Regions from separate parts of the Geobacillus sp. B4113_201601 genome, predicted to be linked through region 3. Evidence: predicted binding sites of a transcription regulator. Region 3 holds the regulator's gene; each other region holds the start of a gene.
The links. Region 3 encodes Rex, which represses fermentation and respiration genes when NADH is low (regulators of the CRP and FNR family bind a similar motif). Its sites were predicted from a motif close to TTGTGAAATATTTCACAA; they were not measured.
Positions count from the first base shown of each region.

Region 1 (8,156 bases), on a different contig from region 3:
TGTTATATTGATCGTTTATCTAAAAGAAAGGTTGCATCAGTATCATGATTAGAATGATAAACAATAAATGGAGCAATTTTTTTAATGAATTACTAAAAGTCAAGTGGATTCTCTTTGGAGTGATGATTTACATATATGGTGTAAGAGCCAAAGAGCAGATGTATATTCATTCCCTTCAAAGCAAACTGCAGTTGAATAAATGGGATCTGGTGCATAGTTCTTTTGGCAATATTTATCTAATCATTTACTTTGTTTTGCCTTTTTTTCTCTATCATTCTTTAGTAATTATTACATCTAACTTTGATTATACGATCTTCATACGATTTGGTTCTTACCGAAGTTGGGTATATGCGACATTAGCTCAATTTATACAAATTGTCGGCGTATCCATCATCGTCTGGGGAGCAGTGAGCGGAGTTTTGTCAATTGGTGCTCCTCATTTTGCTGGCTGGAGCCCGTTTAGTAAGATGGACGCGTTTTTGAGCGAAACGCAAATATTACAAAAATTGATAACTAGTCCTTTTTTGGCATTGTTGCTGCATTTAGCGTTGCTTGTTTTGAGTGTGAGTTGTTTTCACCTTCTGTTGGCTATTCTTTATGTGAAATGGCAGTACAAAAGGATAGTCGTATTCGCTGCTGTTCTTATATGGGTCTATGCTGGGGTGTCATTTAAACTTCTTCCTCCCCATTCCTTACTCAATTTATGCAATTACTTGATTTTGCATTCGGGAGTTATGCAATTCGGAACTATATGGATATCGATTGTAGTGGTTACAGTGGGGATGATCCTACTTATCTTGGTTATTAACCTATTAGATTTGAATTTAAAATTATACAATTGGAATGACTATGCGGCTATCCTTTTGATTGTCATGTCATTATGGGCGGGTATGAGAGGAAAAGAAGGAACAACGATTTGGGATCAGTTTCTTTTCATGTTTATAGGCGGTTCAAATCAGGCGTTTTATTTTAAGCCATTTTTATGCTATTTGATTCTCTATTTTGGACTGGTTTATTGGGTTCAACTGTATTTGCAGAAGGAATTGTCAGAAATGGGATATTACAAGCTTTTGCGTTATCAGTCTACCAGTCGATGGTTTTGGGGTTGGTATTGCAAGATAATGTTATATATTGGGGTATATTTGTTCGCCTTAGCTTTACTAGCCTTATTCATTTCTTTTTTGAATGGGTTCTCTTTTGATTTCTATGTCTCTATTGAGCGTTCGGTCACCGTGCTTAAAATCGTTTATCATTTTTTTGTCAATGGTTATCTTCAACTATCATTTTATGTGCTATTTGTGTTTATTATTGCTTGGTTAAGCAAAGAAACGTTTTATAGTTTCGTTGGGATCGCTTTACTTTCATTTTTTATGTTACCGCACCTTAACAATTGGGGGATCGTTCCATCTGGATTAAATAGCATGTCGTATTTACTTACCGATAGCTCGGTGTATCGCATAAGCGCGATTTTAGCGTTATGGAATGTTTTAATGATTGTTTTCTTGCTGTATGTTTTTCGCAAGCAAGATCTTCATTTCTAAAAAGGAGTGAGAATGTTGGCGCATATTCAACTGAATCAAGTGAGCAAATCATTTAAAGGGGAAACGATTTTAGAAAATGTGAATTTTTCGGCGGAAAGAGGGAAAATTTATGGAATTATTGGCCCCAATGGCTCGGGAAAGTCCGTATTCTTTAAACTTATATGTGGGTTTCTACTCCCTGATCAAGGTAGCGTGATTGTGGACGGGGAAGTGTTGGGCACGAATAAGCGCTTTCCCAGTAATTTTGGAATTATCATTGATCGGCCAGGATATATAGCGGGGAAGACAGGATTTGAAAATTTAAAAGCATTAGCCCTCATTCGAAACCAAATCGATGATGACAAAATCAAGCAAACGATGAGAATGGTTGGATTAAATCCAGAATCACCGCAAAAGGTAAAACATTATTCACTTGGAATGAAACAAAAGTTGGCCATTGCTCAAGCCATTATGGAAGATCAACAAACATTAATTTTAGATGAACCATTCAATGCTTTAGATGCTGATAGCGTCGAAACGATCCGCAATTTGCTTCGAAAGTTTAGGGAAGAGGGAAGGACGATTTTGCTCACTAGTCACAATCAAGAAGATATTGATGTTCTTTGTGACGAAGTATATAGAATCAACCGTTTTACACTTGAAAAAGTGAAATAATCTTGTTTGATGATAGTGATTTTATCACAAATGTGTGGGATTTCACTAACGCGTCCAGCCATGACAGTAAAATGGAGGCCGACGAGTGAATGGAATGTGCCATTTCCACCAAAATCTATTTCTTGTGAGATACACGCGGTAACGCTCGTTCCCCCACCGTGACGAGGCGGGTGTCGTTGGGTTCGATATAGCGGGCAAACTCCTTCGCTTGAATGTCGATGCCTTTCGGATAGAGGATCCGGTTCGTCTTGAGCATGGCGATGACATGGAATCCTTGTTTCAAGCAGGCTTCGATGAGCGCTTGGGACGGATACCATGCACATCGGCCGAGTCCACTTTTCTTTGAGCGAAGAAAGCATCTCGATCGCTAGGACGATTTTGCTTCTTCCCGCCGTCTTGTCATACAGACGAAAGGCGAACGGAAACGCTTGCGAGAAGGTGTGCACCATCAGCCAAACAAGCGAATGCCCCCAGACCCATTGATGATCGCTGTGAGAGAAAGGCCAGTCACACCCTTGAATGGCGTGCGTTGCCCGTGACGAAGGCTTCGTTTTTTGACAAATGGGATCATCCATCGAAAGGAACAGGGGTTGATTCTCCCGTTTGGCTAGGCGTTCGATCTGGCGAAGGATCCATTCTTGCAGCTTCTCAAGCCGGTTTTCCTCGTTCCAAGGGCTTTTCGTGAAAAAGTGGCTGAGCGTGGTTCGATGATGCGGGTGAAAACTCCAGTACCGGACATCCGTCAATGTCCCCGAACATCCCTTGGTACAAGGCGTCGACAAGGTAAACGAGATGCTTGATGACCGGCTTCGAGAAATCAAGCGCCAATCCCAACGTCATGAAAAATTGGTGGATTCCTTGATGATGTGCTTATCGATTCCTAAGACATGAACCTCCTTGTGTGAACGGGTTTGAGCACATCTATTTTACTCAAGGAATCGGGTTCATGTCTCCTTTTTTGTTTGGTTGTCAATTTGTGTTAGCAAATTTGCTCATCGACAGTCGATTTATATATATTCCGAAGGCGCTACGAAACAAAGAAGCAAACCGCCGCTAGGCCAACGGGGGCGGCTGTCCCCGGCTTGGCTTGCCGCCCCCGGACGCAGCGGGGGCCTTTTTGCGGCGGATGGATGAACGAGCGAGCGACACGGGCCGCTGGCCTGTGGCAAAAGGGGGGCTTTGGCGTCTATTCGTGTTTGAGATCGACAATAAACGTTTCCGGTCCGGTCGGCGTCACGCTTCCTCCTTTTGGTTCGAGGCTTGCTTTAATTTGTTTGAACCGTTTGACGTCCTCGCCGGTGATCAAAATGCGCGATGCCCCATGGCGGATCGTCAATAGCTCTCCTTTCATCTCGTTGTCCGTGTACACAATCCACAATTGGTAGTCGCGAGCAGCGAACGGCTTGAGACCTTCAATCTCCATCACCATTTCGCTATTTTGAAGGGAGGGATGGACGTTGAAGGTCCGTAAGAAGGGGCGATGGGAAAACGGTGGTTTTTCATATGCAAAAAGATGGGGAAAACGGCTGAAGGCGGGGGTGCTTGATGAGAAGAAGCGGATAAGAGGGGCAAGCAGCGCCTTTTCGGCCATTGTCAAAAAAGAACTGGCCGATTATTTGACGAGTTGGCGCATGATCATTTTGATCGCTCTCATCTTGCTCACTTGCTTCGGGTCGCTGTATACGGCGATGACGACGATTCGGGACGCGCTCGATTCGTCGGAAGAGGCCAAGGAAATCGCGAAAGGCGCCTACTTGTTTTTAAAATTATTCACTGTCTCGGACGGAACGCTGCCATCGTTTGTGACGTTTGTCGGTTTTCTCGGACCGCTGCTCGGCATCGCGCTTGGATTTGATGCCATCAATTCGGAGCGGAATCGCGGGACGCTGAGCCGGCTCATGGCACAGCCGATCCCGCGCGATTACGTCATCAACGGCAAGTTTGTCGTCGCGTTGTTGTTGAATGCGGTGTTGTTTCTTTCCCTCGGCTTGCTTGTGACGGCATTAGGCATTTTGGTCTTGGGGATTCCGCCTACTTTCGAAGAGTTTGCCCGCATGGTCTGCTTTTTGTTGTTATGCCTTGTGTATATCGCCTTTTGGCTGAATCTCGGCATTTTGTTTTCCGTCGTCTTCCGCCAAGCGGCGACATCTGCGTTGTCAGCGCTGGCCGTTTGGCTGTTTTTCAACCTTTTTTACGCGATGATCGTGGAAGTAGTTGCGAAGTCGTTTTTGCAGTCTGATGCGATTACGTCCGTTGAGCAGGCGGTCGGCCGTCAAGAGTTGGTGCTTGGTCTCATGAGATTGTCTCCGAGCTACTTGTTCAACGAATCCACGACCGCTTTGCTTTCGCCGGACGTTCGGACGCTAGGGATCGTCACCGTGGAACAAACGGCCGGCGCTGTTGCCGCCCCGCTGCCGTTCTCGCAAAGTGTCTTGCTCATTTGGCCGCAAGCGACCGCCTTGATTGCCGCCACCCTCGTCTGCTTTGCGATCGCTTATTGGTTGTTTATGAGGCAAGAGATACGGGCGAGCGGGTGAGGGAACAGGCTGTTTGCAACAAGCAGTTTGAGAGGGGGGTCAGCCGAACGGTGTTCCTTATAGCTTCATGCGCGGCCAAATCATGGGGCTGATTCAAAAGAGCCGTTGTATTCGAGTGAAACACGGTATATAGGATGTCCGGACGAGGCAGATGCGTGTATGCGGTAATGAAGAGGGCGTCTCATCGCTTTTTGAGACACCCTCTTTTTCTATATGTGGCAAAACAGTGACAGCGACTTTGACAAAATGGTGACAACGAGCAAGAACGTGATAAACCTCACAAATCAATTTCCTTCGCCCGCGTATGATGGAATTACAAACAAAGCCACATATTTTTGAAGATTAGGGAGGGGCTTTTCATGAATAAACAAAAAGCGCTGCTGCCCATTACGACATTCGCCATGATGTTTTCGTTCGCAGTTTGGGCCGTCTTTTCGCCGCTGGCGAGCACGTTTCAAGAAATGTACGACCTGACATCGACGCAAAAAAGCATTTTAGTCGCCATTCCGGTGCTGCTCGGTTCAGTCATGCGCCTGCCGCTTGGCATTTGGACGGACCGGATCGGCGGGCGGAGGCTGTTTTCGCTGCTGCTCCTGTTTTTAATCATTCCGCTCATCGGCGCAGGGTTTGCGGATTCGTATGCGATGTTAATGTTTTGGGCGTTTTTCATCGGTATGGCCGGGACGTCGTTCGCGATCTCGGTAACGTTCGTATCGCGCTTGACTCCGCCGGAAAAACAAGGAACAGCGCTCGGGATTAACGCGATGGGCAATTTCGGCACAGCGGTCGCCAGCTTTTCGGTTCCATCGATCGCTGCCGCTTTCGGCGTTTCGTGGGCGTTTTGGGGAATGATCATTCCGATCGTCATCATGCTTATTCTCGTTTGGTTTTTCACCCCCGATATGCCGAAGCCAAAGCAACAAAAAACGATGCGTGAATCGCTGTCAGTGTTGAAATACAAACATACGTGGACATTGTCGCTGTTTTACTTCGTCACATTCGGAGCATTTGTCGCCTTTGGCATTTACTTGCCGTCGCTCCTCGTTGACTTGTATGGGTTGACACCGGTCGATGCCGGGATGCGCGCGGCTGGGTTTACCGTACTCGCCACACTCGCACGGCCGATCGGGGGTAACCTTGGCGATAAAATCGGCGCCGAGCGGGTATTGACGTTCGTCTACGCTGGAATGACAATCGGCGCCTTGGTGATCGCATTTGGAATGGAAAACATTTGGGTGATGACGGCCGCCTGCCTGTTATTGGCGATGATGTCCGGATTAGGAAACGGTGCGGTCTTCAAGCTCGTGCCGCAGCTGTTCCCAGCGGAAACGGGCACCGTCACTGGCCTTGTCGGCGCATGGGGCGGACTGGGCGGCTTTTTCCCGCCAATTTTTATGGGCATCATCAAAGATGCGACTGGTTCTTACGTGCTCGGGTTTATGCTTCTCAGCCTGTTTACCTTGATCTGCTTCTTATTGAATCGAATCGTCTTCGGCAAAAAAGCCGGCGAACCAGCGAAACGGTACGCATCGTAACCATCGAAAGAGGCCAAAAGTATCCACTTTTGGCCTCTTTTTATTGTTCACCAGGCAGATGGACTGAAGGGGGGACTGGTGACGATTCGGAAAACGAAATGCCCGTTTTCCGTTAGCCAACGTGGGCACGTCTTTTATCGTTTTTACAGTAGCGATAAACATATTGTTCATCGTTTCACAAACCCTTCAAATATGCGTGTTTCTTGGTGATACAAATCACTAGAGAGGAAGCCGAAATGGCGTACGCTGAAGGTGTAAACCGATTCCGTTAGAGGAGGAAAGAACGATGAACCGAAATGGATCCGCGTTGTTATCGATCGTGTTGGCGGCCTCGCTTTTAGCGGCGTGCAATAACGGGGGAGAGCAAGTGAAGGTGGAAAGCAAAAGTGAAACGGCGGCCACACAACAGCAGGCGACGAACGTTTTAGCGGCGCACAAAGGAGTAAATCAAGCGCCGGTGCCGTTGAAAATGGAGCGGATTGGACCGCATGACGTCCACATCGAAATGACGGCGCAAATTACCGATATTGAAATTGACAAAGGAAAAATCTATAAAGCGTGGACGTTTAACGGCCAGGCGCCGGGACCGCTCGTCGTTGTCAATGAAGGGGATACGATCCATTTTACGCTGAAAAATATGGACCCAGCCATCCCGCACAGCATGGACTTTCATGCTGTCCACGCTGCACCGTCAAAAGACTTTATTGACGTGATGCCGAACAAATCGGGAACGTTCACTTACCCCGCAAACAACCCGGGCGTGTTTATGTATCATTGCGGCACAAAGCCGGTCTTGCAACATATCGCCAACGGCATGCACGGCGTGATCATCGTCAAGCCGAAAAACGGTTATCCGACCGACAAGGAAGTGGACCGCGAATATGTGCTTATCGAAAATGAATGGTATCGTTACAACGATATGAATGATTTCCAAAACGGTGTGCCAAGCTATGTCGTTTTCTCAGCGAAGGCGCTTAAACCTGGCGATCCGAATACGAACGGGGACACATTTACCCTTAAAGAAAAGCCGTTATTGGCGAAAGTCGGCGAGAAGATCCGCTTGTTTGAGGGGTAGTTACATATTGGTAAGGAGCCCCCACTTCAAGCGTTAGCGAAGCGGGGGAGTTGGCTCTAAAATGAAAGCGCCGTGCTCATTCAATGCAACAAATATCCGGTGGGCAGTCTTCGCATTGGATTTCCGTTTTTAAATAGTTTAAGTCGTGGACGGTAATTTTCCCTCGCCTCATAGAAATGATCCCTTCTTGCTTTAATGCATTGAGCATCCGATTGACGCTTTCGCGTGTCGTGCCGCAAAAGTTGGCTAAGTCTTGGTTTCTTAATGTTAAATCAATGAAAATGCTTCCATCTCCAAGCGAGACCCCATAGCTGTTGCATAGGCGAATGAGCGTCGAATAGAGCGCCCCTTTTTTGCCGTTCATCATCAAGTCGCGAAACTTCGTCTGCGTCCGCCGGGCATGCTTGCTCATCCAGCGCATATATTCAAGGGTAAGGGTCGGATTGATCAGCAGCTGGTCTTCAAGTTCGTTTTTCTTCATCACCGCTGCTTCCCCCGGTTCAATCACTTTGGCGGTCAATAAATAGCGGGCATCATTTGTAAACAGCGTCAGCTCGCCGACGATTTCTCCGCTTCCGCAAATGCGGAAACACATTTCTTTTCCATCGGGGCAAATTTTGCTTACTTGCACCTTGCCGGAAAGAATCAAATACAGCTCATTGGCGGGCATTCCTTCTTGAAACAAAAACGAATGTTTGCGGAGCGGAATCACTTTTTTCGACGATTGCAGCCATGAGCGCAAGAGGGAAAAATCGCGTTTCTCCACTGGTTGGCTTAGCCGTTGCATGATTGACACCTCCATTTGTTCGGCTAT
Region 1 is NZ_LQYX01000035.1:14,734-22,889, reverse strand. It holds gene B4113_RS04655 (ABC transporter permease) at 1-52, shown strand, start outside; gene B4113_RS04650 (permease) at 45-1,541, shown strand; gene B4113_RS04645 (ABC transporter ATP-binding protein) at 1,557-2,195, shown strand; partial or broken gene B4113_RS04640 (IS701 family transposase) at 2,325-3,035, opposite strand; gene B4113_RS04635 (anti-sigma factor) at 3,382-3,618, opposite strand; gene B4113_RS04630 (ABC transporter permease) at 3,653-4,732, shown strand; gene B4113_RS04625 (nitrate/nitrite transporter) at 5,092-6,267, shown strand; partial or broken gene B4113_RS04620 (multicopper oxidase domain-containing protein) at 6,554-7,333, shown strand; gene B4113_RS04615 (Crp/Fnr family transcriptional regulator) at 7,419-8,129, opposite strand.
Region 1: B4113_RS04625 (nitrate/nitrite transporter) is a predicted target of Rex. The motif match lies at 4,998-5,015, and genes of this name have one in related genera.

Region 2 (8,156 bases), on a different contig from region 3:
AAATTCCTTTATTTTGCGTCGTCCAATGGTCCACGTCTCCTACATCAAATGCTTCATAGTAAAGTCCATTAAAAATCCATACTTTGTATCCTGTTGCACCAGAGATTTTCTCCCAGTCTAACATGACATAACCCGAGTTGCTTCCTAATTGGTTGCTGTAAGCAAACCCCGAAGGCGCTGGCGGCACTCGCAAGTTCGGAATACTAGGCATATACGCATCCGAAAAGACGGTTTCCCCTTGAGAGTTATAGGCGCTTACTCGAATCCAGTAGTTGGTAGCCGTTGCGTATTTTGTTCCTGCATTGGCATAGACCGGGGACGGGTTAACAGCTAATTCCGTGCCGAGACCATCGTTTAAATGCAACTTATATCTACCTGCTTGAATTTCCGTAGATGTTGGCCAATACTTTTTGTTTTTCGTTGTCCAAGAAGTGACGTTCCCGACATCTAGCGATTCATAGTAGGAGCCATTAAAAATCCAGATTTTATATCCCGTCGCTCCACTCACAGGATTCCATTTGAAGTCAATATATCCTGTTCCGTTTCCGTTTGTATAACTTACCCCCGTCGGAGCAGATGGTTTCGCCAAATCCGGAATGGTCGGCATATACGCACCAGACATGGCGCTTTCGCCTTGAGGAAAAATCGCACTGACTCGGAACCAGTAGTTCTTGCTATTCGGATAGCTTCCGCCTGAATTTCGATAGACCGGGGAAGGATCGACAGCAAGCTCCGTCCCTAACTGATCTTGGTGCAGGTCATATCTTCCGGCACTAATTTCAGAAGCGGTCGGCCAGATTTTTTTCCCTTTTGTACTCCAAGAAGTGACATTTCCTACATTAAACGCCTCATATGATTTACCGTTATAAATCCAAACCTTATAACCCGTAGCGCCAGGAACCGGATCCCATGATAAATTGATATATCCTGTGCCATCCCCATTACTGTAGGCCGTTCCTGTCGGCGTATTGGGAACGGGGATCGTATACGTAACGGACAAATATGGTTTATAACTGCTGTTCGTAGTGGAAACAACTTTTTTCCAATACGTTTGTCCATTGCCATTCGTATGAAGTTTAAATCCGTAATTTGGCTTTGTCTCTGATGCCCATTCTTTTACTGTATTCGTGACATCAAACTGCGCCCATTGGTCTCTTGCAACATCCACCTTGCCAATGTTGGTGGAGGAAGGCTTATTATTCCACGTTAACGTGCTCGCGGACCATGAGCTGTCTACCGCATCGAGCCATAGCCCTGTTGGCGTTGTCGTATAATACGAATGGGTGACATAGACATGGAACGTGGCATTTGTCACATTCATATATTTGATGCTTGATAAATCCGGGTGCAAAAATCCATAGCAAGTGCCTGTTGTTCCATCATAATACCCCACCTTTAAAACGTATTGTCCCTGCGCCGAATCCCACTTACTTGATGAGGAACTATAGTTGGTTGTCGGATAGGCGCTCATTACAAATGCATCAGCAGACACCTGAACGGAAGTACTCGGGTCAATATAAACAGGGTATACACGTTTAGGGTCTTTCAGCCATTCGGGATCGGCTTTAACCGTTAAAATGTACCCTTCATCATCTTTTTGCAGTTCATAACTTACATTCTCCGACCGTTGAGCTTCTCCAGAATGCTCATCAACATGGGAATCCACCATAAAAGGTTTCGGCAACTCAAAAACCTTTTCATGTTCTTTATTTGTCAATAAAATGGATCCATCATCTTGGATGTCTGCTTGTAAATCTGTTTTCAGACGAAATTTGAAAATATGATAGCCAGTAAAAGAATGAAGAACTAAATCTTCTTTCGTTGACTCGTTAAATGTAATATTTTGTAGGTCTATACTTGGAAAAATGTTTTTGTGTAGAATTTTGTTGTCTTTTTTCTGATAGATAGCCTTTGCATCCTTCGCCTTGATCGGCTTCACTTCATTCCCAGATGTCTCTAAAATCGAATAAGAGATAAAATGTCCATTGTAACGAAACGTAGCGTATTCTCCATTGAACATTTTTTTGTAAAAGGTAGTTTCCAAAACGGTGTTCTCCGTCTCCACACCGTTCTCATCACTCGCGGAGTCCGTTAAATTCGAAGATGTTTCCTCAAATAGCGGCTCTCCCTTTTTCTTACGATGAATCGGTTCAAAGTAGATCTTCTTGGTAAACGTCCCATCACCGTTGTCGTACACTTTGGTGTTAGCGGTTCTCATCTCCACGATTTCCCCTGGCTTGTGTTGACGTTTCGGGGCTTCCGGCACCTTGGGTGGCTCTTCTTTTGGCACTATACGGCCAACTCCTGATTGGATCGTTTCGGCGAATCCCTTTATCGGGATGCTTGACACCATTAAAGCCCATACAACCATCCAAACTAACCATCGTCGCAAACAAATGTTTCTCATATGCTCCCCTTCCTTATTTCCATTATTTTTACAATAAAATTGTATCTTTCCTCCTCCCTGCCATCCACCGTTTTCGACAGACAAAATTCGACATGACTTAGGGTTGGAACGTCCACAATCCGATAAATGAATGTTGAAATGCTTCCCTTCTTTAATTGATTTGGGAACGAGCATGGAAGAAGAGGAGGTAGGCTTTTGAAACGATCCATTGCAACACCGTGACAAGGAATTCATGCCCATTTTGCATCATGCTTGTGCAATGAAAAAGCCATATCGCCTAACCAAACAAAAACCCCAAACGGTCATTGATGTCTCCCGTTTGGGGTTCGTTCAAGAGTAGAGCACGATCATGGCAATGAAAAAGTACGCCGCGTTGGCGATTTCCAAGATGCCTAGTTTCATGATCGGCAGCGATTTTCCGTATAAGTAGACGGCGCGAATGGCGCTCGGCGCGTAGGCCAAAACGGCGAACGGCTCGCCGATGGCGATGAGACCGGCAATCAACAAGGCATGGTATCCCCATGACAGCCATTTGTATCGCACGTTTTTCTTTTCGCGAATCATCGTTTTGACGTAAAACGTGCTGCCAATGAAAAAGAGGAAGGAAAACGCGGCCAATTCGAACGCTTCCACCGTCAATTCCCCGCGCCCGACATAAAAGGCGCCCAAGCCGCCGACGCAAAACGATGCGATGGCCGCAACATCATTCCAGAAAGCGCGCTCGTTCTTTTTCTTGCTGTAGTAGATGTTTACTAGGAAAAACGGAATCATCGCCAAGCCAAAGAGAACAAGGGCCGGCCGCTGCAAAAGGGAAACGGCTAGGGACGGCGCGGCGATGACGCCATAGCGAATGGCAGCGGGCACGTACGGCTCGTTCCGCTTCGTTTTGACCGCCATCAAGAGCGGATACGTCGCCAAGTAGAGGGCAAGCCAAGCGAGAAAGAGCGGCGCGTGAACCCACGTGAGTCCGCCGGCGTATGCCCCGAGCCAAAACGGGATGATGAGCATCGCCCAAGCGCCATGTTGTTTAGGCATCACCCATTTGCTTTTGTTTGCCATCGCTCTCACCCCCCGCTCACTGGCGGAATAAAAGCGACTGTATCGCCCGGTTGAAGCGGCGCGTCGTCGCGGGCGTACTCCTCATTGACCGCGGTCATGACGCGGTCAAGCGGCAAGCCGTAACGCGCTTCCACTTCTTCTTTCAGCTTTCCTACGGTGTCGGGGACGTGCGGCCATGTCACTTGCCGCTCGCCGACTTGTTCGCCCAAATGGGCAAAAAACAAGAGACGGATCATCATTCATTCACCTCCGGCTTTCCGGACGGATAAGCTTTTGTTTCCAGTTGATCGCCAATCCATGCACTGCCATCTTCCCATTGTTCTTTTTTCCAAATCGGTACGATTTGTTTGATCCGTTCGATGGCGTAGCGGTTCGCTTCATACGCTTCCGCGCGGTGTGGCGAGGAAACCGCGATGACGACGGCGATGTCGCCGATCTCAAGGCGCCCGATCCGATGGGTGATCGCCGTTTTCGCTCCCGGCCATTGTTCGGCGATTTCCGTTCCGATTTGCGCCAGCATTTTCTCCGCCATCGACACGTACGCTTCATATTGCAAAAAGAGCGTCCGCTTGCCGTTCGTCCATTCGCGCACCGTGCCGGCAAACACGGCAACCGCGCCGGCTTCCGGGCGCATCACTTTTTTCATCACATCCTCGACCGAAATCGGCTCGGACGTGATGACAAACAACGATTCCGTCATGTCCCTCTTCTCACCTCATTCATCAACCATGGGATATATGCGGCCTCATCAGCCAGCGAAAACAAAGGGTGCGGCAACGGCCGGGAAAGCGGTTCCCAGGCGATGACGGCGCGGATGTTGGCGAGGTGCTGAAGCGACGCCCAATCTTCCTCGGAGCGCACAAGCACGACTTTCGGATGGAGCGCCTTCTTATAGCCTTCGACCAGCACGAGATCCAGTCGAAGCGGCGCATAAAGCGCCAACACATCATCCAACCGCCACAACGGGCGGCGGAGATGCAGCTGCAACAGCCCGTCCCCTTCCACCGCTGTCGCCACCGCCCCGGCCCGCTCATGACGGACGGAATCGACGCCTTCCGGCCGTGCCGGCTCGCCGCCATGGCCGTGATGCTTCACCGTCCCGACGCGCCATCCTTCCCGGACGGCGGCCGCCACCCATTTTTCGACGAGCGTCGTCTTGCCCGTATGTTTATAGCCGACAACTTGCCAGACGTTCATTCGCTCGATCCCTCATCATCATCGAGCAGCCATACGTCCACCTCGTCACCCTTAGCGAATCCTCTCGTCCCGCCCGGCAGCACCATCAAGGCGTTGGCCGCCGCGAGCGAGGTGACGATGTTCGACTTATCCATGCCGACCGGTTTGACGATCAGCCGGCCGTCAATCGCTTCGATTCGGCTGCGCACGAAGCGGGTGAACGGATTCGGTTTGGGAAAATCGGCGCCGAGCGTGGCCTTCACTTTTTTCAAATACGGCTTGGGGGAAAACAAGCGCGTCCGCACGACCGGGCGGACAAACAGTTCATAGCCGACGTAGCACGCCGACGGATTGCCGGAGAGGCCAAACAGCAGCTTGCCATTCCACTCCGCGACGGTCGTCACGCTCCCCGGGCGCATGGCGATTTTGTTAAACAAAACGTTCGCCCCCAGCCGCTCGTAAATGGCGGGCAAATAGTCGTAATCGCCGACCGAGACGCCGCCGGTCGTCATAAGCATGTCCACTTGATCGAGCGCCTCGCGCACGGCGTGAAAGCACGCGTCAAAGTCGTCGGCCAGCTGGCCAAAATAGATCAGCTCAGCGCCGCTTTTGAGCGCCTGTGCTTCAATCATGTAGGCGTTGCTGTTGCGGATTTTTCCCGGAACGAGCGGTTCAGAAACGTCAAGCAGCTCGCTGCCGGTCGCAAACAAGCCGATCCGCGGCTTTTTCGCCACCTTCACTTCGGCGTAGCCAAACGTCGCCAACAGCGCCGCCACTCCCGGATTGATGCGCGTTCCTTTTTCGACGAGCGGTTGTCCCTTTTTGGCATCTTCTCCTTGAAACGAGATGTTGTCGCCGGGGCGGAACGGGCGCTTAATCGACATATACGTTTTTCCATCCCGTTCATACTGTTTGGCCAGCTCCAACATGACGACCGCATCGCACCCTTGTGGAATTTGCGCTCCGGTCATCAGGCGCACCGCTTGAAACGGGCCGACGGGCTGTTTCGCCACTTGTCCGGCGCCAATCGTTTCGATCACTTCAAACTCGACCGGACGATCCAACCCCGCTCCTTCCGAATCGGCGGCGCGAATGGCAAATCCGTCATACGGGGAGCGGTCAAACGGCGGCACATCATGGTCAGCGCGCAAATCTTCGGCCAAATAGCGGCCATACGACTGGCGAAGCGGCACCGTTTCCTCTTCTCCCACTCCGGCGTAACGCATCACCCGAGCGATCGCTTCCGCTACAGGAATCGGGGTTCGTCTTTCGACCATGTCTCTCTCTCCTTTCGACTATATGGCTGGCGGCTATGGTCTCGTCCTTTTCACGTGGTTGCAGCGGTTTGATGCCTCCCGCCAGCATTTCATCACCGACACTCACAGCGGCGATATGCGCCAACATCCTTTTCCTCGTCTAGGGGGCCGGTGATTTAAGGAAGCAGGCCGTTTACCGGCCTCGTTTCTCAAATAGAAAAGCCTTGTCGCATCGGTATCGCCTTTCACACGCTCCCCCCATCGTTCATAGAGAAACAACCGTTTTTCACCAGTCATCTAGGGGGCCGGTGATTTACTCACGCAACCGCTTCTCGGAATCGTTTCTCAAGTAGAAAAACTGGTTGTATCAGCTTCTATGTTCACGCGTTCCATCATCGATCAAGGCAAACAGCGGTTTTTCACCAACCTTCTAGAGGATGTTGACAAGGCGACCGAAGGCGGGACGCGAAGTGCGCCAACATCCTTTCCCGCGTCTCGCCGAACAAAGCGGCCGACGGTGCGAGCTCTTGCCTCACTTTATCCGCCTAGCGGTATTGTTCCTGACTATAGTTTAGCACGTCTTGAGCCCGATGTTCGACTCGGTCGACCGGCTCTTTTGTCTTGATTGTACATAAAAACGAAAAGTGCCGTTGTGATGTTGATCACATTCGTTCTCCGTCTTCATTTTTTCGCTGCTGTGAGATGAATCACAACGTGGCCGCGGAAAACACGGTATGCTGAAGCTGTAACGATTGGATCAATGGAGGGATGATGAATGGAACAGCGGTTTACTGAACAATCATTGATTGGCGATATTGTCACTCAATTTCCGAAAGCAGCTGATTTGTTGAAAGCGCGGCGCATCGATTTTTGCTGCGGCGGACAGCGTCCGTTAAAAGAAGCCATCGAAGAGCGCGGACTGGATGGCGAAGCGCTCCTTCGCGAGCTGAACACCCTTTATGCGGAGGCGCAAAACAAGCCGACCCGAAACTGGAGCGAAGCGACGCTGACCGACTTGGTCGATCATATTATCAACACGCACCACCGCTATTTGAACGAGGAACTGCCGCAGCTCAGCCCATATGTCACAAAAGTATTGCGCGTACACGGCATGCACCACCCGCACCTTTCCCGCGTGCATAAACTGTTTCACGAGTTAAAAGCGGAACTCGAGCAACACTTGATTACAGAAGAAACAGAAGCATTCCCGCTCATTTTCCAATTTACTGACAACCCCTCGCCGGAAAACCGGGAGGCGGTCGAACAGGCTGTTCGCGAACTGGTCAATGAGCATGAGATCGCTGGCGATTTGATCAAAGACATTCGCGACATCACCAACGACTTCACCCCGCCGGAAGACGCGTGCGGCACGTATCGGCTCGTTTACAGCCGACTCGCCGCGCTCGAAGAAGATTTGTTTACCCACATCCATTTAGAAAACAACGTCCTCTTCCCGCGCGTGCTGGCGGCGGTAAGAGCATAAGCAAGCAAACCCTTCCCCCATTTCTAAGGCAAAGGCAGGCGCAGCGAGCGATGAACAGGCCGCTCTTCGCCGGAAAGAGCGGCCCTTCTTCTTTGTCATCCGCCAATATACGACATTTCAATTTTCTTCCGTTGCTTCGCCGTTTCTTCCGTCCGTTCTTCTGAATAGCGATCTGTCCGCTGGTTCCAAACCGCGGTGATCAACGACTTCAGTTCCTCTTTCGTCGCCCCGGCGCGCAGGTTGTCTTTCAACGACACGCCCTTCGATGCAAACAAACACGTATACAGCTTCCCGTCCGCGGAAATGCGCGCCCGCGTGCAGCTGCGGCAAAACGTTTCCGTCACTGAGGCGATAAAGCCGACTTCCACCTCCGTGCCGACGTAGCGGTAGCGGCTCGCCACCTCGCCGAAATACGCTTTTTCGACCGGTTCGAGCGGATGCATGGCGTTGATTTGTTCATACATCTCTTTTTTCGTCACAACATGGGAGTAATCCCAGCCGTTCGTTGTGCCGACGTCCATAAATTCGATGAGGCGGAGCGGAATGCCTTGTTCTTTGAAATAGGCGGCCATCGGCACGATTTGCGAGTCGTTCCATCCGTTTTTGACGACCATGTTCACCTTGACGCCGAGCCCTGCCGCCCGGGCGGCTTCAATGCCTTTTAACACCGGGGCGACGCCGATGCCGATGCCGTTCATTTTGCGGAAAATGTCATCATCCAACGCATCCAAGCTGACGTTGACGCGCTTTAGTCCGGCTTCTTTCAGCCGCTGCG
Region 2 is NZ_LQYX01000035.1:5,115-13,270, forward strand. It holds gene B4113_RS04570 (DNRLRE domain-containing protein) at 1-1,669, opposite strand, end outside; gene B4113_RS04575 (YwiC-like family protein) at 2,738-3,466, opposite strand; gene moaD (molybdopterin converting factor subunit 1) at 3,472-3,702, opposite strand; gene B4113_RS04585 (molybdenum cofactor biosynthesis protein MoaE) at 3,702-4,166, opposite strand; gene mobB (molybdopterin-guanine dinucleotide biosynthesis protein B) at 4,163-4,663, opposite strand; gene glp (gephyrin-like molybdotransferase Glp) at 4,660-5,919, opposite strand; gene ric (iron-sulfur cluster repair di-iron protein) at 6,674-7,381, shown strand; gene moaA (GTP 3',8-cyclase MoaA) at 7,477-8,156, opposite strand, start outside.
Region 2: ric (iron-sulfur cluster repair di-iron protein) is a predicted target of Rex. The motif match lies at 6,594-6,611, and genes of this name have one in related genera.

Region 3 (7,858 bases):
AGCCTCCTCCGAAGATTCTAGGCATTCATCCTCGCACCTAGAAGGCCGGTGAAAAACGGCTGAGTCCCTTCATCAATAATGGGAGAACACGTGAAAAGCAGAGTCGATGCACCAAGGTTTTTCTCATTGCGAAGTGACATTGCCAAGCCGTGTCTAAGATTAAATCACCAGCCCCCTAGATACACGCCCAACGTATGCCCCAATGCCTCTCGTCCCTTTGGTATCAAGGGATGAGAGGCATTTTGTTTGCCTAGGTCGAACTCGGGTTTCCATCTATACTCGTTTCGCACAGCCGAAGAGGTGAAGGAGGCTGTACACCAATATATTCGTTTTTATAACCACGAACGTTTCCAAAAGAAATTAAACAACCTGAGCCCTTATGAATATAGGACTCAGGCTGCTTAAATGTGCTTTTTTATTCTTGTCTACTTGACAGGGGTCACTTCACCATCGGGACACCTTTTTTTATGATATGCCCATCCGTGCTCCCTTAATCTGTTTCTCGCGAACATCCCCGTCGGCAAGTGGCGATTTTCATCCCCGTCTGGAGGGAAGATCACAACTTGCCCGTGGACCTTTCCCGTGAAAATACCGGACTGACGCGGATTTGCATCCCCGGGTGAAGGGCAGATCGCGCTGCCCATAGATCTTTCCCATGAAAATGCCGGACCGGCGCGAGATTTTCACCCCCGAGTGGAGGGCAGATCGCTGCCTATGGAATTTTTTGTTTGAGAATGGCTTTGGCCGTGCGCCGCTTTACTCGTTGTCTCCTTGCTCCGCCGCTGATCGCGCCTTCCGGTAGCCGATTTTTGCGATCCAAATGCTCCCTTCATACAAAAGCGTGAGCGGAATCATGACGATCACTTGCGACAACACATCGGGCGGCGTGATAATCGCCGCGATAATTAACAGCACCAAATACGCATACTTGCGAACGCGAACAAGAAACTGCGGCGTGATAAGCCCTAAGCGAGTGAAAAACAGCACCACGATCGGCAACTGAAACACAACGCCAAACGGCAGCACAAGCTGAAGCAGAAACTGGAAATATTCGTTAATGCCGATCATTTGCTGGACCCCCAGCTGTTTAGCCAGCTGGTTCATAAATCGAACGACAAATGGAAACAAAACGAAATAAGCGAAGCTGACGCCGCCCAAAAAAAGAACAATCGATGCCGGAATATAGCTTAGCGTTACCTTCCGCTCTTTTTCATACAGACCGGGGCTGACAAACGCCCAAATTTGATACAGCAGCACCGGAGACGTCAGCACGGCGGCAATGACAAAAGCAAACTGAAAGTATACTTTGATCGGATCGGTCAGGCGAAAGGCGTTCATGGTCAGCTGCTTTGTCTCAGCCGTCCGTTGCAAATAGATAATGACATCATCGACGAAAAAGAAGCTCGCCACCAACGCCGCAGCGAAAAAAACGAGCACAATGATCAGCCGCCTTCGCAGTTCACCGAGGTGTTCATACACTGACATCTCTTTGTCATTCATGGTTCCTCATCCCGCCTTATCACCGGTCGGTTTTCGTTTCGTCCTCATCCGCAAGACCCTTGGTGGCGTCTTTGAACTCGCGCAGCGACTCGCCAAACGAACGCCCTAGTTCCGGCAGCTTTTTCGTGCCAAACAACAGCAAAATCAAAACAGCCAGCAATATATATTTCATGAATGATTCTCTCCTTTTGCCGATGGCGATGGATAGTTTTTCAAAAAGTACACAAGCGATTGCAGCTCAATGGCCAAATCGATGTGGTGAACGCGAATATGGTCAGGCACGTTCAGCCGCGCCGGAGTAAAGTTTAAAATTCCTTTAATCCCTTGGGCGACAAGGCGATCGGTCAACGCCTGAGCCGCGGAGGCCGGCACGGTTAAAATAGCGACCGGAATGTCGCCGCGCAGCCGTTCTTCCAGCTCATCGAGATGATAGACGGGCACGCCGCCGACTGTCGTCCCTACTTTTTGCTTATCAACATCGAACGCCATCACAATTTTCGTGTTATTGTTTTTCGAAAAATTATAGTTTAAAAAAGCGGTGCCTAAATTGCCGACTCCAAACAGCGCCACTTCAGTCACTTCATCCTCTTCCAACGTCTGGCGAAAAAACGACAACAAATAATGGACATTATACCCGTATCCTTTTTTGCCGAGCGCGCCAAAATACGAAAAATCGCGGCGGATCGTCGCTGGATCGACTTTCACCGCCTCGCTCAGCTCAGCGGAAGAGACGCGCTGCTTTCCTGATGCATGCAAGTTCTTTAAAAATCGGTAATAAAGCGGCAGCCGCTTAGCCGTCGCTTGCGGAATTTTCGGTTGTTCATTGCTCATTGTCTCATCCCCTAGCTAATCGGTTTTCCGTCGATAATGGCCGGATTTCCCGCCCGTTTTTTCGACCAAATACGTCGGACCGATCGTCATCCCTTTGTCGAGCGCCTTACACATGTCGTATACCGTCAACGCACAAACCGAAACAGCCGTCAGCGCTTCCATTTCCACCCCCGTGCTCCCTTTCGTTTTCACGGTCGCTGTAATGACAAGACGAGGCTCGGTTTCTTCATGCTCCCAAGAAAACGTGAAATCGACGCTCTTTAGCATCAGCGGGTGGCACATCGGGATCAGGTCAGCCGTTTTTTTGGCGGCCATGACCCCTGCCACTTGGGCGACGGCCAGCACATCCCCTTTTTTAATGTCACGGCCTTTGATTTTTTCATAAATTTCTTGGCTGACAGTGACGTTCGTTCGCGCCACCGCGACCCTGACCGTCTCTTCTTTGCCCGTGATATCGACCATCTTCGCGCGTCCCTCTTCATTAAAATGGGTAAACGATGACAAAGCCATCTCCTCCATGTCTACACTATACATGATTTTTCTCCTTCTGTCTTTGACCGTCTGAGCGACATACGTTAAACTATTCCGAGAGGTGAACCGACATGATGATTTTGCAAGTGCGTGGACTCACGAAATATTTTGGCGCTGACCTTATTTTATCGAATATTAAACTAGAAATACAGTCCCGCGACCGCATCGCCCTTGTCGGCCGAAACGGAGCGGGAAAATCGACATTATTAAAAATCATCGCCGGCGAACTATCTTTTGACAGCGGTGAAATCATCAAACCAAACCATCTCAAAATCGGCTATTTGGCACAACAGAGCCGGTTGGAATCATCACGCTCCATTTGGGAGGAAATGCTCGACGTGTTCGCACCGCTTCAAGCGATGGAACAACAGCTGGCTGCGCTCGGCTCTCAGCTTGGCGATCCCGATGTGCTCGCCGATCCCGTCCGCTATGAAAAAACGCTGAAAATGTACGATGAACTGCAAGAGCAGTATAAGGAACAAGGCGGCTATCAATATGAGGCCGACATTCGTTCCGTCTTGCACGGATTGCAATTTTCTTCATACGATTATCAAACAACGCCGGTCTCTTCGTTAAGCGGCGGACAGCGAACACGGCTCGCTCTCGGAAAGCTGCTGTTGTCCAAGCCGGATTTGCTGATTTTAGACGAACCGACCAACCATTTAGACTTGGACACACTCGCTTGGCTGGAACAGTATTTGCAGGCATATCCGGGCGCCCTCTTGCTCGTCTCCCATGACCGATACTTTCTCGACAAAGTTGTCAATCACGTGTACGAGCTGTCCAACGCCAAGCTGCGGACGTACAACGGCAACTACAGCCGCTATCTGGAACTGAAAGCGCAGCAATATGAGCAAGAGCTACAGCGATATGAAAAACAACAGGAAGAAATCGCCCGATTGCAAGAGTTTATTCAGCGCAACATCGCCCGCGCCTCGACGGCCAAGCGGGCGCAAAGCCGGCGCAAACAGCTGGAGAAAATGGAGCGAATGGAACGGCCTGTCGGAGAGGAAAAATCGGCATCATTTTCTTTCACGATCGAACGACCAAGCGGTCAACAAGTGCTCATCGCTGAAGACGTGGCCGTCGGTTACCGGAACGAGCCGGTCATTCGTCATATCAGCTTCCGCATCGCCCGCGGCGAAAGCGTCGCGTTGGTCGGTCCAAACGGCATCGGCAAATCTACACTGTTGAAAGCCATCGCCGGGCAGCTTTCCATTCAGGCCGGACATTTGCGCTACGGCACGAACGTTCAAATCGGATATTATGATCAAGATCAAGCCGACCTGTCGTCCAATAAACGAGTCATGGACGAATTATGGGATGCTTCCCCCCTTAAAACAGAAAAAGAAATCCGAACGATACTCGGCAACTTCCTGTTTTCGGGCGATGACGTTTTAAAACCGATCTCAGCGTTGAGCGGCGGGGAAAAGGCGCGCTTGGCGCTCGCGAAGCTGATGCTCCAGCAGGCCAATTTTCTCATTCTGGACGAGCCGACCAACCATTTAGACCTCGACAGCAAACAAGTGCTCGAACAGGCATTGATTGACTATCCAGGCACCATTTTGTTCGTCTCCCACGACCGCTATTTCATCAACCGCATCGCTACGAAGGTGCTCGAGCTGTCAAGCGACGGCCTTAGCGAATATTTGGGAGACTATGACTACTATATCGCCAAAAAAGAAGAAATGCGTGAGTTAGCCCGTTTGGATGCCAGCCCAATCGTTCCGAGCAGCAACGAGTCGGCGAAATCTGTTTATGAACAAGAAAAAGAGGAAAAAAGACGCCAGCGTCAACGTCAACGCCGTCTAGCCGAAATCGAAGCAGAAATCACCGCGCTTGAAGAGCAAATCGCCCAAGCCGAACAGCGACTATGCGATCCGTCCGTTTATGACGACTACGAAACAGCACAACAGCTTGTGCAAGAAAACGAGGAGCGAAAGCAGCAAGTGGAACAACTGCTGGCCGAATGGGAGCAGCTTTATGACTCACCATAACCAACCGCCCGCCGGTTATTTCGGTGGGCGGTTTTAATTAGTCACACTATCCACAAAGAAATCCACAATCTATCCAGTGAAATATAGGTTATTCACCGATTTTTCCACATTGTCCACAAAAAACAGCTCAATTTTGTTCAACATAGCTGTGTATTATTTTCCTCATACTCATCCTATTTACGCCATATTTCCACATCATCCACAACCTGTGGATGAAACTATGCACAAATCGAGCCACCAATCCATCCTTGCCGTCTAAAAAAAGAAACGGCGGTTGGCCCGCCGCCAAAACCGCCGATTGTGCCCATCGGTTTGTCCTTCGTTACATTATGCCAACGGCAAGCTCGGATCAGCGTTCAATGCCAAATCTGACCGCCTGCCTTGCCAGTACAACATCGTGCCCGCGGCCGCAATCATCGCCGCATTATCGGTACACAACGATAACGGTGGAATAACCAGCTCCACACCGGGGAGCTCCTGCCTCATTCGCTCCCCTAATGCAGTCCGCAACCCGCGGTTGGCCGCCACTCCACCAGCGAGCAACACTTGCCGGACGCGATATTGTTTGGCTGCTTGCAAAGTCTTTGTCGTCAACACTTCAACCACGCTAGCTTGAAAACTGGCTGCCATCTGCTTCGGATCGATCTCCTCGCCGCGCTGTTTAGCACGATGAAGCGTATTCAACACCGCCGATTTTAAGCCGCTGAAACTGAAATCATACGATCCTTCCTCAAGCCACGCCCGCGGCAAATCAATGGTCGGTTCTCCTTCTTGGGCCAACCGGTCAATGTGCGGCCCTCCCGGATACGGAAGCCCCAAAGCGCGAGCCACTTTGTCATACGCCTCACCGGCGGCGTCATCTCTCGTTTCACCAATCACCTTGAATTTGACGTGCTCTTCCATGTAAACGAGCTCTGTATGCCCTCCGGAAACGACCAGAGCCAAGAGCGGAAATTTCATTTCCGACACGAGCTGATTGGCATAAATATGCCCGGCGATATGATGCACGCCGACAAGCGGAATGCCGTGAGCAAACGCCAACGCTTTCGCCGCGTTCACTCCGACAAGAAGCGCCCCGACAAGCCCTGGCCCTGCTGTCACAGCGATAGCCTGAAGGTCGGTAAATGACACTTTCGCCTGCTGCATCGCCTCTTCAATCACGAGCGTAATTTGCTCCACATGGTGGCGCGAGGCGATCTCAGGAACGACGCCGCCAAACCGCCGATGACTTTCCATCTGTGAAGCGACCACATTGGACAGAATGGCTCTTCCGTTTTTAACAACCGCGGCGGCAGTCTCGTCACAGCTTGTTTCAATCCCTAATACATACACATCTTCATTCATGTAGCTTCACCCACATCACCAACGCATCCTCAAAATTATCGGGATAATATCGTTTTCGAATACCGCCGTTGCGAAACCCGAGTTTCCGATATAACGATTGAGCGACATGATTGGACACACGCACTTCCAGCGTCATCGTCACTGCCCCTTGTCGCCTCGCCAGATCCATCAGACAACGCATCAACGCCTCACCAAGTTTTTGGCCACGAAATTCGGGAAGAATAGCAACATTCGTGACGTGCGCTTCATCAATGACCAACCACATCCCGGCATAGCCAATGATTCGCCCTCGATGCACCATTACAATATAGAGAGCGTAGCGGTTGTACATCAACTCATGATAAAACGACTCCCGACTCCAAGGCGCGGTAAACGATGCCCGCTCCACCTGCACAACTTCATCAATATCATGAATGGTCATTGGCCGAAATTGTACATCGATCCCCATCGTTTCGTTCCCCTTTTTGTTTTGCGAGCCATTTCACCTCCGCTTCAGCCAAGCGGAGGTAATCTGGCACAAACGTATGGGCATTTCTACGCTCTTTTTCTTTACCGAGCATCACCAGCTCGCTCGGGCGCGGCAACGCCAATGACGGAGGAGCCATATGGGCCCGCCCACCTAGGACGCGCTGAAACAGCTCGTGATATAACGGCACATCCGCACCAATGAACAATACGTCCTCTCCCCGCTCTCCTAGTCGCCGCGCCCACTCATCCGCCACCACAAGTTGATCCGGTTCAACTTGGCGAAGCACACTCCCGTCGCTGTGATAAAGCCCAGTATAAATGTGCCCACGCCGCGCATCAAACAATGGGACAATCAAACCAGAGAAGCAACGGCCGTTGGCGGCGAGCACTTCAAGGCTCGACACACCGGCGATCGGAATACCGAGCGACCAAGCGAGCGTTTTCGCAATCGTCACGCCAATTCGTACTCCTGTATAAGACCCGGGCCCTTTGGCCACTACGATCAAATCAAGGTCTTTCGGGGCCATCCCACATTGGCGAAACAGCGATTCGATAGCCGGCATCGCACGGAGCGAATGATCTTTTTTCACATTCGTGATCCATTCGCCCTTCACAACATTTCCATCCGCCAAAGCAAGACCAAGTGGTGTGTTTGATGTATCAATCCCTAATACTTTCATGCGCCAAAAATCTCCTCGCATAACTGTTCATAGCGTTGTCCCAGCGGCTCAAAACGAAGCAGCCGTTCATCCCCACCGCGGTCAAGCAAATACACTGTCAGACGTTCGGCCGGAAGCTGGCCAGCAATCAAGTGTGCCCACTCCACAACCGTAATCCCGTCACCGCCAAAGTATTCATCAAAGCCAAGATCCTCCCATTCATCCTCAAGACGGTACACATCCATATGGTAAAGGGGCAATCGGCCTTCGTACTGCTTGATGATGGTAAACGTTGGACTGTTGACGTTTTGCTGGATGCCTAATCCTTCAGCCAATCCTTTCGTAAATGTCGTCTTTCCCGCACCGAGGTCACCCTCAAGCGCAATCACCATTCCCGGTTCAAGGCGTTCCGCAAGACGACGGGCGACCGCTTTCGTTTCTTCAGAAGAATGTACAAGCAGCTCGACATGCTTCATTCTGTTCCACCTTATTCCATTTTATCATCTTCACTCTCGCTTTTGAAATTGT
Region 3 is NZ_LQYX01000080.1:4,508-12,365, forward strand. It holds partial or broken gene B4113_RS21200 (transposase) at 1-41, shown strand, start outside; gene B4113_RS21205 (IS3 family transposase) at 247-405, shown strand; gene tatC (twin-arginine translocase subunit TatC) at 757-1,500, opposite strand; gene tatA (twin-arginine translocase TatA/TatE family subunit) at 1,520-1,672, opposite strand; gene B4113_RS11220 (redox-sensing transcriptional repressor Rex) at 1,669-2,331, opposite strand; gene moaC (cyclic pyranopterin monophosphate synthase MoaC) at 2,347-2,835, opposite strand; gene B4113_RS11230 (ABC-F family ATP-binding cassette domain-containing protein) at 2,934-4,859, shown strand; gene tsaD (tRNA (adenosine(37)-N6)-threonylcarbamoyltransferase complex transferase subunit TsaD) at 5,187-6,203, opposite strand; gene rimI (ribosomal protein S18-alanine N-acetyltransferase) at 6,196-6,651, opposite strand; gene tsaB (tRNA (adenosine(37)-N6)-threonylcarbamoyltransferase complex dimerization subunit type 1 TsaB) at 6,611-7,351, opposite strand; gene tsaE (tRNA (adenosine(37)-N6)-threonylcarbamoyltransferase complex ATPase subunit type 1 TsaE) at 7,348-7,806, opposite strand.